Linked DNA regions of Phyllobacterium zundukense. The protein of the gene in region 2 interacts with the protein of the main gene of each other region in a pairwise test. Links are inferred from orthologs where the notes say so. Each region holds a gene or a part of one and is shown on either strand. Other genes may lie near its edges.

Region 1 (3,309 bases), 770 kb from region 2 along the record:
CAGATTGTAGGCGACGATAGAAGGATGATCCTTCAGGGCGGCGGCCAGATCGTTCCAGAAGCGGGCGGCATCCTGCCACCTGGCCTTGTCCTGCCACAGCCGGTCATCGAACTTGCCGCCATTGTTCTGAGCCCAGCGCATCGAGGGCAAGGATAGCGGTGTGATGACGACTTTGAGACCCGCCTTGTCGGCACGATCCAGCGTGGCTTTGAGCGTCGCAAGATCGCTCGTTGGAATGCCCTCATAATGATCTGCATCCCCAATAAGGAAGTCGCGTTTGGCCGGTTTCCATTTATCGTAGGAAAGCCGTACCCAGCTTGCGCCATATTTTTTCAGTGCGTCGAAATAGGCTTGATCGGGCGGTAGGCGATTAAAACTATTGCCGCCATGCTGGGGAGTGTCCCAGAAACTGGCGAGATCGGCGGCATGCGCGCCGCATGTCAAACCCAGAGAAAGAAGAAGTGCCGTCAAAATGCGCATCAGGAATCGCCCCGCTCTTACAGAGCTTGTCGATTGCTTGAACAGTAAGGCGTTATTTGGTCCAATTCGGCGCAGCGCGCAGTGCGAATTTCGATTGAAAACCGAAACTGCAGTTATTTGCCGCGAACGAAGCTTTCGAGCGGAAAGATCGCGCAGGTTTCGGTGCCATGGGCGAGAAGCTTGCCATTCCTGTCTTTCAGAAAGGCTTCGGATGTCGCCAGCGTACGGCCGCGATGAATGAGCCGTCCTTCGCAGAAGACAACGCCCGTATCCGGAGTTAACGGGCGTACCAGATTTACCTTGAATTCAGCCGTCGTATAGGCCTCGCCCGGCTTCAGCGTGGTCATGACGCAGCAGGCCAGCGCGGAATCCATCAAAGTGGCAACCCAGCCGCCATGAATCCCGCCCAGTGGATTGAGATGTTCAGGTCTCGGCAGGCCTTTGAAGACGACACGGTCCTGCTCGACCTCGTGCAATGTAAAGGAGAGTGTCTTGGCCATTGGTGGGGCAGGATAATCTCCGCGCAGCATTGCCTGCAGAATGTCGAGACCGCCGCGGGTTGCGAGATCGCCAAGCGGCAGCAGGCCAATGCCGCCCGGAAACGCGATGGCAGCAGTCGCATCATCAAAGCTCATGGAAGAACAGTCCTTTCCTGCACGACGCGTCCCTGCCCCGGTGCATTTGACAACGATCTTGAAACAGCGCTCAGAAAGCCATCACGCGCTTCCGGCGCCTTTTGTGCCCGCGGCTCCCAGACGTGGCGGTTGAAGAAGAAACTGGTCAGGCGGAAGGCTGCCATGATTTCGGCGAGCGACGCAGCGCGCACGCTTGAACTGACCATGAAGGGCGGCATTTCCAGAAGCTTGTCAGCCCACGGCGCCCCGGCCTCACGCGAGACTGCGCGCCCCGATTTCGGCGACACATAGGCAAGGTCCTGATCGCTGCCCGTCGCCGCACAGCGCTTCAGATCAAGGCCGAACCCCAGCTCTTCCAGCATCAACACCTCGAACCGCAACAGCAGTTCACCGGCGATCAGCGTGTCTTCGCAATGCTCAAGAATGACGGCCAGGATTTCAAAGAGGTTTTGATGGGGATCACGCTCCGGCAGAAGGCGCAGATGCGCGGCTGCAAGCTGCAGCCCATAGAGTGCGACTGGCTGTTCGATAAGCCGGGCTGCCGCAAAGCTGACAGGCTCGACCTGCATCATGCCGAGATGCTCGTCCATGCGCGCGCGCCAGACCACGTCGATGCGGTTGCCAGGCTGGAGCAGCGGCTGCATGCGGCGGGAGCGTCCGCCGCGCACCAGGCCCAGATGACGGCCGTGTTCGCGCGTCATCAGTTCAAGGATGGCGCTGGTTTCCCCGTGCCGCCTCGTTCCAAGGATGATACCTTCGTCTCGCCATTCCATTGATGGAACGTCGCGCTATCAGTGCGGGAATTCAAGGCCCATTTCGCGGTAACGCTCGGGATCATTGCCCCAATTGTCACGAACCTTGACGAAAAGGAACAGGTGGACCTTCTGCTCCAGGATTTCCATCAGTTCCTTGCGCGCCGCCTGGCCGATGGATTTGATCGCCTGGCCCTCATGGCCGAGCACGATCTTCTTCTGGCTGTCGCGCTCGACATAGATGACCTGCTGGATGCGGACAGAACCGTCCGGCTTTTCTTCCCAGCTTTCCGTCTCGATGGTCGAGGAATAGGGCAATTCGTTGTGCAGGCGCAGATAGAGCTTCTCCCGGGTGATTTCCGCCGCAAGCATGCGCATGGGCATATCGGAAATCTGGTCCTCCGGATAATACCAAGGCCCTTCCGGCAAATTGTCGGCAAGGTACTTCAACAAATCCTTGCAGCCATAACCCTTCAGCGCCGAAATCATGAAGGTCTTGTCGAAATTGACCTTTTCATTGGCTTTCTGGGCCAATTCCAGAAGCTTCGGCGCTTCGATGCGGTCAACCTTGTTGAGAACGAGGATCACTTTGCGCTTCTTCTCGTGCAGGCTACCGAGGATAGCTTCCGCCTCCTCATCGATCCCTTGCTCGACATCGATCAGCACCAGAATAAGGTCGGCGTCCTTCGCCCCGCCCCAGGCGGTCGTCACCATGGCGCGGTCAAGACGGCGCTTCGGCTTGAAGATACCGGGGGTATCAACCAGGACCATCTGCGTCTGCTCATGAATGACGATGCCGCGAACAAGGGCACGCGTCGTCTGTACCTTGTGGGTGACGATGGATACCTTGCTGCCGACCAACTGGTTGACCAGGGTCGATTTGCCGGCATTCGGCGCACCAATCAAGGCGATAAAGCCCGAGCGCGTTGGAACATCGGACTTTGTTTCGACCTCGGGTGTCTGTTCCTGATCAGTCATTTCGTATCTTCTTCCTGCGCCTTCTGACGGACGCCTTCACGATAAAGCAATGCGACCGCAGCTTCCTGCTCCGCGATGCGCTTCGAACGGCCCATACCTGTGGCAGGTTCGAAGCCTTTGACATCGACCTTCACCGTAAACTGCGGATCATGGTCCGGTCCGGTGCGGCCGACAACGGTATATAGAGGCTGCGCGCCATTCTGCTGGTGCGCCCATTCCTGCAATTCTGTCTTCGGATCGCGCTGCGCCGAATTGATCTCGCGCGAGCGGGCATCCCAGTAACGCTCGATGAAAGGTTGCGCCGCTTCCAGTCCGCCGTCCAGATAAATCGTGGCGATCAACGATTCAACCACATCCGCGCGCAGGCTCTTGAGGCGTTTGTCCGCCAGGCCCTTTACATCCGAGCCCGTGCGGATGAACTCATGCAGACCGATTTCGTCCGCGACAGCGGCACAGGTATCGGC
Region 2 (3,984 bases):
TTGCCCGGCTTGATGGTTCCGCCGTAGACATAGATGGAGGGCACATTGGTGCGGGCCATTGCGATCATCCCGCCCGGCATGTTCTTGTCGCAGCCGCCGATCACGAGAACGCCGTCCATCCACTGGCCGTTGACGCAGGTCTCGATGCAATCGGCGATTACTTCGCGCGAGATCAGCGAATATTTCATGCCTTCGGTGCCCATCGCCATACCATCGGAAATGGTCGGGGTGCCGAAGATCTGCGGATTGCCACCTGCCGCCTTCACCGCGGCGACAGCCGCATCGGCCAAAGGCTGCAGGCCCGCGTTGCAGGGCGTGATTGTCGAATGGCCATTGGCAATGCCGATCATCGGCTTGTCGAAATCAGCCTTTTCATAGCCAAGTGCATAATACATGGCACGGTTGGGCGACCGCGCAACGCCTTGGGTAATGTGTTTCGATCGCTCGTTGGCTGGCATGATTTGGCTCCCATTCTCGATACGAGAATAGTTTTAGAGCTTTTCGAGACGGGAACGAAAGGAATTCTTCAGCGAATAGCCTTGATCAGGCTCCTGTCGGGAAAGCAGGTCGGCGCCGTGCCCTGTTTCGCCTGCCAGTCACCGATCGAGCGGCGGGTCTTGAAACCCGGGAAGCCATCCGCACCCCCGGCGTCATACCCCTTTTTCTCCAGCACCTTCTGCAGACCGGCGATGTCCGAACGATTGAGCCCGCCAACGTCACCCCAGCCAGCAGAAAAGCCGGTCGCCCCACGCGCGATGCGATCCCCGACATGACCGATGAACAACGCGTAGAGATCGCTCATATTGTATTCCTTGAGAACGTAGAAATTCCTGGTGACGATGAAGGCCGGGCCATGCCGCCCGGCCGGCATCAACAGGAAGCCTTCGCGCTTGGTCTCACTGGATGGAAATGGCTTGCCGTTGACACGAGTGATGCCGAGCTTTTCCCAGGCTGAGAAGGGCTTGCCCTGATCCGGGCCCTCGAGCGCACAGCTGACGCTGCCGGGAACATTGACCTCGTAGCCCCAGTCGCGACCGCGCTGCCAGCCATATTGCGCGAGGTAATGCGCGATGGACCCCAGCGTGTCCGGCACCGAGTTCCAGATATCGCGCTTACCGTCGCCGTCGAAATCCACCGCGTGCTCGATATAGGAGGTCGGCATGAACTGCGGCTGACCCAGCGCGCCCGCCCAGGAGCTCTTCATGCTGCCAGCGCCGATGTAACCCTTCTGAACGATCTCCAGCGCCGCAACAAGTTCCTTACGGAACATGTCCTTGCGCGTTGCCATGAAGGCCTTGGTGCCGAGAACCGTGAACGCATTGTAAGGGATCTTGACGCTGCCATAACCGCTTTCGCGGCCCCAGATAGCCAGGACGATCTCGCCCGGCACGCCGTACTTGTTTTCGACCGCCTTCAATATCCGCGCATATTGCCCGGCTCGCGCCGTTCCGCCGGTGGTGACCGCGTTCACCGTCTTGGCGTTGAAGTATTTACCGGGCGAGCCGAACTCGGTCTGCACCTGTTTTTGCGGCGTCTGTGCCTTCTCGCCAGGCATCACCAGATCCGGCAGATCGAAGTTCAGCGTCACACCGGTGAATGCCTGATCGAAGGTCGCTTTGGAAACGCCCTTCGCCTTGGCTTCCGGCCAAAGATTATTGGCAAGCCAGGATTGAAACTGTGCTTCGATCTCGGGTTTCGACGCCGCCAATCCTGCACCTGCCGACAGGCTGAGAAACACTCCGATCACCGCCCCAAGGGCAAATCTCAATGGGCGTGCTATCAAAGCGTTCTCCCTAAAGTGATGTTCGGGCGCGCAATGCCGCCGTCAATGTTCCTTCGTCGAGATAATCGAGTTCACCTCCTACCGGCACGCCATGGGCAAGCCTGGTGATTCGAACATCGAAGCCTGCAAGCTGGTCGGTGATGTAATGGGCCGTCGTCTGGCCCTCCACCGTCGCGTTGACCGCGAGGATTACCTCCTTGATTTCGCCTTCCGCCACCCGGCCAACGAGCGTCATGATGTTGAGATCGTCCGGCCCGATACCGTCGAGCGGCGACAGCCGCCCGCCAAGCACGTGGTAGCGCACATTCATCGACCCTGCACGCTCCAGCGCCCAGAGATCGGAAACATCTTCGACGACGATGAGCGTCCCAAGTTCGCGGCGCGGATCGGTGCAGATCATACAAGGATCGGAGGTATCGACATTGCCGCAGGTCGAGCAGATGCGCACCTTTTCGGCAGCATCCTGCATGGCCGAACCCAGTGGAATCAGCAGTGCCTCTTTTTTCTTGATGAGATGCAGGGCCGCCCGACGGGCGGAACGCGGCCCGAGCCCCGGCACTTTGGCCAGCAGCTGGATCAGGCGTTCAATTTCAGGACCGGCGATTCGCTTCGACATGTCGCCTTTTTATCTCCCCCCTTGCGGGGGAGAAAGCGATTTCAGCATCTTGGCTCTTGCCAAGTGCTAGAAATCGCAAGAGAGGGGATAGTGAGCCACATATCCAGCAGAATCCCCTCTCTTGGGCTTTCTAAGGATTTAGCAAAGAAGCCGCCTAAGCGTCAAAACGGCAGCTTGAAACCGGGCGGTATGGGCAATCCGGCGGTCAGCGCCTGCGTCTTCTCGGCCATGATCGCCTCGACTTTCGCCTTGGCCTCATTGTGCGCGGCGATGATCAGGTCTTCGATGACTTCGATGTCATCTTCCTTGAACAGCGACGGATCGATGGTCAATGCCGTCAGCGCACCCTTACCGGAGAGCTTGACGGTGACGAGACCGCCGCCCGCATGCCCTTCCGCCTCGAGCGCAGCAATTTCTTCCTGCATCGCCGCCATCTTGGCCTGCATTTCCTTGGCCTGTTTCATCATGCCCATTATGTCACGCATGGAAAAAACTCCTGTTCGTCAGTCATCTTCTTCGACGGGCGCGAGCGCATCATCGCCCAGCACGCCGCCGTTCGTCATTTCGCCGTCAGTTTGCCCGGCGGGTGTCGCGATGCGCACATTGATGATCTTGGCGCCGGGAAATTTCGACAGGATCGCCGCCACATCCGGATCGGCGCGAGCATCGCTCAACAGCGAGTTACGTTTTGCCGTTTCGGTTTCATTGATCGTGGCACTGCCCTGCTCACGCGACAGTGAGACCATCCAGCGGATGCCCGTCCAGTCGCTCAGCTTCTGTGACAGGTCGGTCAAAAGCGTCTTTGGCGCATTGTCGGTCAAGTTGATCTCAAGCCGTCCAGGCTTGAGGCTGACAAGGCGCACGCAGTTCTTGACCATGATCTTGAACTGCATGTCGCGCTGCTTTTCGGCCAGCGCAATGATGTCCTCGATGCTGTCCACTGGCACCGCGGGTCCTTCTTCGACCGCTGGCGGTGGCGGAGCGATCGGCTCGGGCCGCGCTGCCGGTTCCACCAGAAGCATGGTGGCGCCGCCATTGGAGCTGACCGAGCCGCGCGACGATGCCACCGCATCGGTAGCGCGCGCCATGGGTGCGCCACCATTCCCGGGGCGCGGTCCGTCGGCGCGCGGCGCTTGCGGCAAGAGCGATCCGCCATCCTCCAGTGATTTCAACGCTTCATCAAGCGTCGGCAGGTCGGCGGCGTGAGCCAGCCGGATCAGCAGCATTTCTGCCGCCTGAACCGGGCGGCTGGAATTATCGACCTCGGTAATACCTTTCAGCAGCATTTGCCAGGTACGCGATAGGACCCGGATGGAAAGCTTCCCGGCAAAATCCCTACCGCGTGTGCGCTCGTCTTCCGACAGCGAAATGTCATCGGCGACATCGGGTGTGAAACGGATTCGCGTCACCAGATGGTTGAAATCGGCAAGATCGGTCAGGACCACACTTGGATCTGCGCCGACATCATACTGCGCCCGGAATTCCCGCAGGGCCGTAGCGACATCACCGCGCATCAGCATCTCGAACAGATCGATGATGCGGGCGCGGTCAGCAAGTCCAAGCATGGAGCGGACTGCGTCCGCAT

The links.
Region 1: the proteins of recR (region 2) and recO interact in binary tests that used the Escherichia coli proteins (3 or more experiments, as listed by UniProt). The link is inferred for Phyllobacterium zundukense from one-to-one orthologs.

The regions. Positions count from the first base shown.
Region 1 is NZ_CP017940.1:2,329,936-2,333,244, forward strand. The notes cover bases 1-2,776. They hold recO (DNA repair protein RecO), read right to left. Parts: upstream 1,889-2,776; coding sequence 1,112-1,888; downstream 1-1,111. Other genes in these bases: BLM14_RS11760 (glycoside hydrolase family 5 protein), read right to left, coding at 1-480; BLM14_RS11765 (PaaI family thioesterase), read right to left, coding at 594-1,115; era (GTPase Era), read right to left, coding at 1,907-2,776. Also shown: more of era, read right to left, coding at 2,777-2,845; rnc (ribonuclease III), read right to left, coding at 2,842-3,309. UniProt on the Escherichia coli protein: Involved in DNA repair and RecF pathway recombination.
Region 2 is NZ_CP017940.1:3,101,239-3,105,222, forward strand. The notes cover bases 597-3,512. They hold recR (recombination mediator RecR), read right to left. Parts: upstream 2,400-3,512; coding sequence 1,794-2,399; downstream 597-1,793. Other genes in these bases: BLM14_RS15550 (lytic murein transglycosylase), read right to left, coding at 597-1,783; BLM14_RS15560 (YbaB/EbfC family nucleoid-associated protein), read right to left, coding at 2,561-2,884; BLM14_RS15565 (DNA polymerase III subunit gamma/tau), read right to left, coding at 2,903-3,512. In the rest of the region: ilvD (dihydroxy-acid dehydratase), read right to left, coding at 1-458; more of BLM14_RS15550, read right to left, coding at 527-596; more of BLM14_RS15565, read right to left, coding at 3,513-3,984. UniProt on the Escherichia coli protein: May play a role in DNA repair. It seems to be involved in an RecBC-independent recombinational process of DNA repair. It may act with RecF and RecO.